Regions from separate parts of the Arthrobacter sp. I3 genome, predicted to be linked through region 1. Evidence: riboswitches for the same ligand, from Rfam matches in the RefSeq annotation. Region 1 holds a riboswitch; each other region holds the start of a gene.
What was found. A riboswitch is a leader RNA that binds a small molecule or an ion and turns the genes downstream of it on or off. The one in region 1 is predicted to bind S-adenosylmethionine.
Positions count from the first base shown of each region.

Region 2: another riboswitch for S-adenosylmethionine. It lies ahead of Y706_RS0103000 (DUF1737 domain-containing protein); the one in region 1 lies ahead of Y706_RS26695 (methionine ABC transporter ATP-binding protein).
Region 3: another riboswitch for S-adenosylmethionine. It lies ahead of Y706_RS0122230 (bifunctional o-acetylhomoserine/o-acetylserine sulfhydrylase); the one in region 1 lies ahead of Y706_RS26695 (methionine ABC transporter ATP-binding protein).

Region 1 covers NZ_KI914962.1:5,487-8,753, forward strand. The annotation lists gene acs (acetate--CoA ligase) at 1-115, opposite strand, end outside; gene Y706_RS0120060 (CoA-binding protein) at 424-849, shown strand; SAM riboswitch class I at 947-1,037, shown strand; gene Y706_RS26695 (methionine ABC transporter ATP-binding protein) at 1,177-1,986, shown strand; gene Y706_RS0120070 (methionine ABC transporter permease) at 1,979-2,644, shown strand; gene Y706_RS0120075 (LLM class flavin-dependent oxidoreductase) at 2,691-3,267, shown strand, end outside.
Region 2 covers NZ_KI914902.1:57,525-60,791, forward strand. The annotation lists gene Y706_RS0102990 (O-succinylhomoserine sulfhydrylase) at 1-1,174, opposite strand, end outside; gene Y706_RS0102995 (rhodanese-like domain-containing protein) at 1,175-1,594, opposite strand; gene Y706_RS0103000 (DUF1737 domain-containing protein) at 1,591-1,899, opposite strand; SAM riboswitch class IV at 1,912-2,025, opposite strand; gene Y706_RS23310 (ATP-grasp domain-containing protein) at 2,344-3,267, shown strand, end outside.
Region 3 covers NZ_KI914976.1:35,836-39,102, reverse strand. The annotation lists gene Y706_RS0122240 (CPBP family intramembrane glutamic endopeptidase) at 1-624, shown strand, start outside; gene Y706_RS0122235 (VOC family protein) at 727-1,365, opposite strand; SAM riboswitch class IV at 1,535-1,650, shown strand; gene Y706_RS0122230 (bifunctional o-acetylhomoserine/o-acetylserine sulfhydrylase) at 1,712-3,028, shown strand; SAM riboswitch class IV at 3,216-3,267, shown strand, end outside.

The DNA of each region.
Region 1 (3,267 bases):
CGGGCGCGTCACGCAGCCCTGCTTCGTTCGCCGTCGCGTCCGAAGTGGTTTGTGGGAATGCCTCGGACGCAGTCCGGGCAAAGGTGGGCAGGGCGGAAGAATTCTCAGGGGTCATTGCTGCACTCCATCGGTCCTGGCAGTAGCACCCCTTGGCTGCTCCGGCGCCCTCGAATATCACCGAAGGAGGGCGGAGCGGTTGCGTGGGAATGGTCGTCTCACGTCACCGGGGGGTTGCTGCGGCGTCATCGATCCAGGTCTCTCGGCCGCTCGGGATGGTCACTACCTACTAGAACTTCAGATGCACGATTCCGCAAAATCGGCGTGCGGGAGCGCCGTAATATTCGTTCACCCGGCATGCGTCCGGCCTAAATCATTCATTTATTCGACAATTGCCCGGAAAGGTCGCAGGAGTAAGGTTGATGCATGGCCCATGTTAACGATCCGGCAGTCATTGACCGCCTCATGCGAACCAAAGGCACGTGGGCGGTGGTCGGCCTCACCACCAACGAATGGCGCTCGGCGTATGAGGTTTCCCTCTATGTCCGGGACCGGATGGGCATGGAAATCATCCCGGTCAACCTGCCCGGAGACGACGTCCACGGCGAGAAGGGGTACCGCTCCCTGACTGACATTCCGGCGGAGAAGCACCCGATCGACGTCGTGGACTGCTTCGTCAACTCCCACAGGGTGGGCGCCGTCATAGACGAGGCCATCGCGGTAGGCGCCAAGGCCGTCTGGCTGCAGCTGGGCGTCTTCGATGACGCCGCGACGGACCGCGCGAAGGCCGCCGGGCTGGACGTCGTCGTGAACGCGTGCCCTGCCCGCGAAGGCTGGCGCGTGGGCATCTGACGGCCCGGGAATGACGATCAACAGATCGGGAAGAGTCGGTTACAAAATGTGACCGGCTTTTTCCGTATCCGGCCTCCTGCCGTGTGAGATGGACTCGTAACCATCCCGAGCGGCTGAGAGATCTGGCTCCGTGACGCCGCAGCAACCCCCTCCTTTGAGGACGGTGCTACCGCCAGGACCGATGGAGAACCACTGTGGTCTGAGGCTCCCCGGCTTCGCTCAGCGCTGCCCGGAAGCCAGGACCCGGGGCTTTCCTCGGGCGAGCCCGGAGGAAATCATGAACACGCAGACAGCGGCAGCGCCGCGGCCCCGAGCAGGTGGGGGCCTGTGATCGAGATCCAGAACGTCAGCACGTCATTCGCTTCGGCCGCGGGACCTTTTACGGCCGTCGATGACGTCAGCCTGCACATCAGGCGGGGCACCATCCAAGGCATCATCGGGTTCTCCGGCGCCGGCAAATCCACGCTGCTGCGCAACATCAACCTGCTCGAGCGCCCCACGTCGGGCCGCGTCCTGGTGGACGGCGTGGACCTGGTGACCCTGTCCGACGCAGAGCTCCGGACCAAGCGGCATGACATCGGCATGATTTTCCAGCACTTCAATCTCCTCAACAACCTCACAGCCCAGGAAAATGTGGAGCTGTCCCTGAAGTTCGCCGGCGTCGGGAAGGCGGAACGCCGGCGGCGGGCCGCCGAAACCCTGGAAATCGTGGACCTCGCCGACAAAGCGGGAACGTATCCGGCCAAACTCTCCGGGGGCCAGAAACAGCGGGTGGCGATCGCCCGCGCCCTCGCCACCGGGCCCAAAGTGCTGCTCTGCGACGAGCCGACGTCGGCCGTGGATCCCCGGACGACGTCATCGGTCCTGCAGTACCTGGCCGACGTCAACGCCGAATTCGGCATCACAATCGTGGTGGTCACCCACGAGATGAATGTCATCAAGGCCATCGCGGACAACGTCGCGGTCATGGAAGAAGGCCGGGTGGTGGAGCAGTTCGACCTCGCCGAACTCCAACGCCCCGGTTTCCACCCGGCGACGTCGATCGGCCGCTACCTGGTCTCCGATGAGATCCAGCTGGACCGCTCCGGGAGGGGCACCCACACCACAGCCGCGTCGGAGGGCCTGATCAATGTTTGACCGCATCCTGGAAGTCCTGCCCGAAATCGGCGTCGCCATGGGGCAGACCCTCACCATGCTGCTGGTGGCCATCCCGCTGGCGGTGCTGCTCGGGACACCGCTGGGTGTCCTGCTCTACACCATCGGTCCCAACGGGCTCAAGCACAGGCCAAAGCTGCACCGGGTCCTGGACGGGCTGGTCAACCTGCTCCGCTCGTTCCCGTTCCTGATCCTGCTGATCGCAATCATTCCCGTGACCAGGTTCATTGTCGGCACGACCATCGGTACGGCCGCCGTCATTGTCCCGCTGACCCTCAACGCCATTCCGTATTTCGCCCGCTTCGTGGAACAGAACCTGAGCCAGCTCGGCGGCGGAGTGGTCGAAGCGGCACGGTCCATGGGCGCCAGCCGGTCCCAGATCGTCCGGGACGTCCTGATTGTGGAGGCGAAGCCCGGACTCGTCAGCTCCATCACCATCATGACCGTCAGCTTCATCTCCTACTCGGCGATGGCCGGCCTGGTGGGCGGCGGCGGAATCGGCGACTTCGCCATCCGGTACGGCTATTACCGCTACGAGACACCGCTCATGATCACCGCCATAGTCCTGATGATCCTGCTGGTCACCATCGTTCAGCTGGGCGGATCCTATGTTGCCCGGCGCCTGGACAAGCGCCTCTGAGCGCCGGCAGCACCCTCGTCCCACCTCCCACAGCGGAAAGCACCCCATGACTTCAACACCCAGTACCCGTTTCGACGGACCCCGCCCCCGCCTGCTGATCAGCGCCTTCGTGATGAACACGTCCAGCCACATCATGGGCGGCCAGTGGCGGCGCCGGGAAGCCCAGCAGCACCGGTTCAACGAACTCCAGCTCTGGATCGACCTGGCCCGCCAGCTCGAAGACGCCAAGTTTGACGCGATCTTCTTCGCCGACGTCGTCGGTCTCTACGGCGACTACGACGGCGGGTGGGCATCGCTGCTGAAAAAGGGCCTGCAGGTGCCGTCCAACGACCCCCTCATCCTGCTCTCCGCGCTCGCCACCGGAACGCGGGAGATCGGACTGGCCGCGACGTCGTCGGTGATTCAGAGCCACCCGTTCCAGTTCGCCCGGCAGATGTCCACGCTGGACCACATCAGCGACGGCCGGGTGGCCTGGAACATCGTCACCAGCGTGCTGGAAAACGCGCACCGGAACTTCAACGCCACCGAGCTGACCAAGCATGACGAACGCTACGACTGGGCGGACGAATACGTCGAGGCCGCCTACAAATTGTGGGAAGGGTCCTGGGAAGACGACGCGCTGC
Region 2 (3,267 bases), on a different contig from region 1:
TCAGGTCCTCGACGTCCTCCAGCCCCACCGAAAGCCGGACCACGCCGTCGCTGAGGCCGATCGCCGCGCGGCCTTCCGGGCCCATCGCGCGGTGCGTGGTGGTGGCCGGGTGCGTGATGAGCGTCTTGGCATCGCCCAGGTTGTTGGAGATGTCGATGATCCGCAGCGCGTCCAGGAGTGCGAACGCGGCCTGCTTCGCCGTGCGGCCGGGGGAGGGCTGCAGTTCCAGGGTGAGCACGGTCCCGCCGGCCTTCATCTGCTGTACTGCGAGCGGGTACTGCGGGTGGGACGGCAGCAGCGGGTACTTTACCCAGCCGACCGCAGGCTGTCCCTCGAGCCATTCGGCGAGCCGCAGCGCGGAGGCCGAGGAATGGTTGACGCGCAGGGCCATCGTCTCCAGGCCCTTGGTGAGCACCCAGGCGTTGAACGCCGAAAGCGCCGGACCGGTGTGCCGCATGAGCTGCTTGACGGGCCCGTCGATGAATTCCTTGGTGCCCAGGATGGCCCCGCCCAGGACGCGGCCCTGGCCGTCGATGTGCTTGGTGCCGGAGTAGACCACCACGTCCGCGCCGAGGTCGCCGCAGCGCTGGAGCAACGGGGTGGCGAAGACGTTGTCAACCACCACCGTGGCGCCGGCCGCGTGCGCCAGTTTGCTCACGGCGGCGATGTCCACGATTTCCTGCATCGGGTTCGACGGCGACTCGAAGAACACCGCGGTGGTCGGCACGGACAGCGCGGATTGCCACTGCTCCAGGTCCGGACCGTCCACGAAGACCGTCTCGACACCCCAGCGCGGCAGGATTTCGTTGAGGATCACGAAGCACGAGCCAAACAGCGAGCGGGCCGCGACCACCCGGTCGCCGGCCGCCAGCAGCGCGCCCAGGGCGGTGAAGACGGCGGACATGCCGGACGCCGTCGCGAAACACGCCTCCGTTCCCTCGAGCAGCCGCAGCCGCTCCTGGAAGGTGGCGACGGAGGGGTTGCCGTAGCGGGAGTAGACGAAGCGCTCGTCCTCCCCGGTGAAGGCGCGCTCGGCGGCGGCCGCGGACTCGTAGACGAATCCTGAGTTGAGGAAGATCGGCTCGGTGGTTTCCTGGAAGCCGGTGCGGTCAAGGCCGCCACGGACAGCCTGGGTGTCGGCCGCCCAGCCGGCGGCGTCGGGATTGAAAGTCACTTAGATCTTTCCGAGGTTGGTGGGCAGGCCGCGGTTCTTCCAGCCATTGACGGTGCGTTCGCCAAAGCGGTCGGCCTCGCCTTCGAAGCCTTCAAGGACGTTGTACGAGGTGTAGCCGGCGGCCGTCGCGGCCGTCGCGGCGCCGATCGACCGGGCACCGGAACGGCAAAGGAACACCAGTTCGACGGCGGTGTCCGCCGGCGCCTGCTGCCTTAGCTGTTCCACGAAGTGCGGGTTCGGCGTGCCGCCGGCGAGGTTCCACTGGATGAAGAGCGGATCGTTGCGGCTCTCGCCCGCGGCCGCGGTGTCCGGGATGCCGATGTGGGCCCATTCGACCTCGGTCCGGACATCCACCAGGATGGCTCCGGCCTCCAGCTTGGCCCACGCCTCCTGCGGGCTGAGGTCTCCGGCGTAGCTCATGCGTGGCCCGCGAAGGCCCCGTCGGCGTCAAATTCGTCGGCGTCGAGCTCATCAACCGCATTGGCCACGGCGGCGTCCGCACTGGCAATCGCGGCCGGCAGGACCAGCGCCTGCGCCACGATCACGGTGCTTCCGTTGAAGCTGGCGGCGGGGCTTCCATGCAGCACGTAGCCCTCGGCCAGGGCGGCTGACACCCGCTCGCAAAAGGCGCGGTCATCCGCGCCGGTGAACAGCCGGTAGGCCAGCCTCTCCTCGCCGGGTGCTGAACCGGGTGTGGCTGTTGTGGGTATTGACGTCTCGGGCACGACGGATCTCCTCTTTCACGCTTGCAGCTCGAATTCTCGAATGCCGAGTATTCACCTGAGGCACCCCGCCGCGAAAGGGAGGGTTGCCGACCGGCCAGTCAGGGCTTGGCACCGGTTCTCATTACTCCCCAAAAACGTAACACCTGCGACGCCGGCCCGCACGGCCGCCGTCGTCATGTTCCGTAACCGGACCGCGGCCCGGGCGAGTAGTGGCGGGCTCCAGTTTCGGGTACAGCCCACTCGTGTCTGCCGGGACGTTTCGCCGTCTACTGGGGGGATTAGGTCCGACGAGTCGGCCGGAGCTGCAGGTGATTCGAGCAATGTGTGAATCGAGCAGTCCCGGAATCGACTCGTCTGTCCATCAACAAGCTGTCTGGGAATCGGTGGCTGGAACGGTCGGAGCCGCAGCCGCGGTCCGGCCGGTGACGGCGGAATGGAGCAATCGTGGGCCCGCGCATACTCGTTACCGGGATTACAAGCGCCGCCGGGCGGGCCGTCGCGGCCCAGCTCGAAGCCCGGGCCCTCCCGTACCTCGGCTCCGACGCCCGCGCCGACACCCGCCAGGCCGGGGAGGCTCCCGCCGCCGCGGTCAGGCTCCTGCCGGCGACGAACCCGGACATGGTCCTGGACCTGCGCCGGGTGGTGGACCGCGAAGCCATCAACGTCATCATTCCGACCCTCACCGTGGAGCTCCCGGTCCTGGCCGCGGCCCGCGCCGGATTCGCCCAGGACGTGCGGATCATCGTGGCCGACCCCGCCGCGGTGGCCCTCGCCAACGACCACCTGTTCACCACCTGGGCGCTGCAAGCCGCCGGCATCCCGGTGCCCCGGTTCGCGGTTCCGGGCGACCTCGCCGCCGCGCCGGCATCCCTCGCCGGCCTCAGCGGCCCCGTGGTGGTCAAGCCTCGGGTCTTCAAAGGCTCCCATGGTGTCCACCTGCTGGCCGGAACCGACTCCGTTAGCTGGAAGAACATGCCGGCGGGGCAACTGGTCCAGGAATTTATCCCGGGCGCCGACTATGTGTGCCTGGTGTTCGGCACCCCGGCACGCAACGCGATGGCGCCGGTGGCGGTGGTCCTCGAGAAGACCAGGACTCCGTATGGACGCGCCGGCAGCGACGAGGTCAGCCGCAGGGTGCCGGCGAACCAGGCCGGGGATGTGCGCAAGCTGGGCCTGGCCGCCGTCCGCACGCTCGGGCTGGCCGGACCGGTCCAGGTCCAGATCCGTCGCCGCACCGACGGAACGCCCGTGGTGCTGGGTGTCTGCGCGACCCTGGGGGAGAACAGCACCTGGGCCCCGGAAATGCTCGACGCCGTGCTCGCAACGTTCATGCTCCCGGCGTTCAACCCGGCCTCGTTCCGCCGGTGC
Region 3 (3,267 bases), on a different contig from region 1:
AACCGCTCACAGAGCGCACGCGAATACTTCGACCTCACCTACCAGTTGCTGGACATCATCTTCGCCCTGGTCCCGGTGGCCCTCGTGATCTATTTCCTCACCGAGCACTGGCCGGCCGGTGAGCGCGGAACCTCGGCGTTCCGAAGGATCGGCTTCGACTTCGCCCGGCCCGGCAAGGACCTCCTGCAGGGGCTCGGACTAGCTGCGCTCATCGGCATTCCGTCCCTGGGGCTCTACGCCGCCGGCCGGGCGCTGGGGATCACGACGGCGATCATCCCCAGCGCCCTGGACGCCTACTGGTGGACCGTGCCGGTGCTGGTCCTGTCCGCGATCAGGCACGCGGTGGTCGAGGAAGTGATTGTAGTGGCGTACCTGCTGGACCGGCTCGGGAAACTGGGCTGGAGCGTGCCGGCGGCCATCGCCGCCAGCGCCCTGCTCCGCGGCAGCTATCACCTGTACCAGGGGTTCGGGCCGTTCATCGGCAACGCGGTGATGGGCGTGGTCTTCGCGCTGGTCTACATCCGGACCAAACGGGTGATGCCGCTGGTGATCGCCCACGCCATCCTGGACACTGTGGCGTTCGTGGGGTTCAGCCTGTTCGGCAAGGCCGTGGGCCTGGGCTGAGTTGCTTTTAGGAGCAGGCCTTAAATGATCTCGGCCGCCGTCTCCTAGGTGACATCGTTGGCACCTAAGAGATGGCGGCCGAAGCGTGGGGCAGGTGGAACGTTAGATCGTGACCGCTCCGGAGGCGGTCTCGAAGGTGACAGAGAGGATGCCGGGAGTACCGTGCGGCGCGATCCAGTTCACGGCGACGTCTTCCAGCGGCTTTTCAACCGGTTCGCCCAGCCACTCCGTGACGCGTGCGGCCGAACCGGCAATGGTCAGTGCGGACATCTTGACATCGCTCGCGTAGGCGTTGGACGGGTGCAACTCCGGGTCGCCCTCCCACTTGAGCATGTACGGCACCTGGGGGTCGGCGATGAGCCCCAGGATGCCGATCTGCTTCCAGACCAGTTCGCGGCCGTCGGGAAACTTCCGGTTGCCGTTGACGGCGGCACGGCCGAGCCGCTCCTCGAACGGGGCCAGGTCGTCAACCTCGACGCACCAGCCCATCCAGCCGCCGCCGGCCTCGGAGCGTGCCCGGACGGCCTGGCCGAACGGGGCCTTGTCGGAGGCCGGGTGGTTCAGGACCTCCACGACTTCCAGGTACTTGTGTCCCGCGAGCGGGATAATCATGTTGCGTGTCCCGAAACGGGGGTGCACTCCACCCTTCACGGCTTCAACGCCGAGGGCAGACGCAATACGTTCAGTGGTGGCTGCCAAGCCATCGTGTTCACAGGCGTAAGAGACGTGATCCATGCGCATGCCATCATCTTGGCACTTTGTGATGGACCTCTCAGCTTAGGCTCCCCTAACCGTCATGGGACGTCCTGGGGCACGGAACGCGGCGCCCCGGATGCTCCGTCACGGCGGCCGTCTTCATCTTCGTCACAAAGCTATCCATGGCTCCGCCGCCATTCCTACACTGAAGCCAGGTCATGAGTGCCAGCGCACAGCCCCGGCTTGCTGGCCGGCAACCCTCGTATCGCGGTGGGGTGCCCCGGGTGAAGACCTGGCCGTCCGGCGCCCGCCGGAGGGCAAGCGCGGCGCCTGTTCCGGTTCGGGCCGAAAGCCCCGGCCGGTGCTGTGCCCAGTGACTCGAGGAGCACCAATGTCCAACGCCTGGTCCTTTGAAACCCGCCAGATCCACGCCGGCCAGGAGCCGGACAGCGCCACCGGCGCGCGTTCCCTGCCCATCTACCAGACGACGTCGTTCGTGTTCCCCAGCGCCGAAAGCGCCGCGAACCGCTTCGCGCTCGCCGAGCTCGCGCCCATCTACACCCGGATCGGCAACCCGACCCAGGACGCCGTTGAACAGCGCGTCGCCAGCCTGGAAGGAGGCCTCGCGGCGCTGCTGCTCAGCTCCGGCCAGGCCGCCGAGACGTTCGCCATCCTCAACATCGCCGAGGCCGGGGACCACGTGGTGGCCAGCCCCAGCCTCTACGGCGGAACCTACAACCTGCTCGCGCACACGCTGAAGAAGTTCGGCATCTCCGTGACCTTCGTGGCGGACCCGGACAACCTGGACCAGTGGCGGGACGCCGTCCAGCCCAACACCAAGCTGTTCTTCGGCGAAGTGGTCTCCAACCCCCGCCAGGACGTCCTGGACATCGAGGGCGTCTCCCGCGTGGCGCACGAGGCCGGCGTGCCGCTGGTGGTCGACAACACGCTCTCCACCCCCTACCTGATCCGGCCGATCGAGTGGGGCGCGGACATCGTGGTCCATTCGGCCACCAAGTACCTCGGCGGGCACGGCGCCGCAATCGCCGGCGTGATCGTGGACTCCGGCAACTTCGACTTCGGGAAAGACCCGGAGCGGTTCCCCGGCTTCAACACCCCGGACCCCACCTACAACGGCCTGGTTTACGCCCGCGACCTCGGAGCCGACGGCGCGCTGGGCGCGAACCTCTCCTACATCCTCAAGGCCCGGGTCCAGCTCCTGCGCGACCTCGGCTCCGCGGTGTCCCCGTTCAACGCCTTCCTCATCGCCCAGGGCATCGAAACGCTGAGCCTGCGCGTCGAGCGCCACGTGGCCAACGCCACGAAGGTGGCGCAATGGCTGGAGGGGCGGGACGACGTCGAATCGGTCGCCTACGCCGGGCTGCCGTCCAGCCCCTGGTACGAGCGCGGCCGCAAGTACGGGCCCAAGGGGACAGGCGCCGTCGTGGCGTTCAACATCGCCGGGGGAGCGGAGGCCGGCAAGCGGTTCGTCGATGCCCTCGAACTGCACTCGCACGTCGCGAACATCGGCGATGTCCGGTCGCTGGTGATCCATCCGGCGTCGACCACCCACAGCCAGCTCTCGCCCGAACAGCAGGTGATCGCCGGGGTGAATCCCGGGCTGGTGCGGCTTTCGGTGGGACTGGAGCATATTGACGACATCCTGGCGGACCTCGACGCCGGATTCCGCGCGGCCAAGACCGCCTAGACGGAAGCCCACGCGGAATTTCCCCACCTTTGCTGGCATGACGCCGCGAATCGCCGGCACTTCGGCGCGACCCGCCGGTCACGGCTGTCAAAGGTGGGGAAACTGCGGTGCTGACGGGTCCGGCTGTCACATGGAAGTCATAATCTTCGTGATTTCCGCACCCTGTTTCGTAGACTCGTACCAGGTCATGAGTGCCAGCGACAGCCCCGGCTTGCTGGCCGGCAACCCTCCTTTTGCGG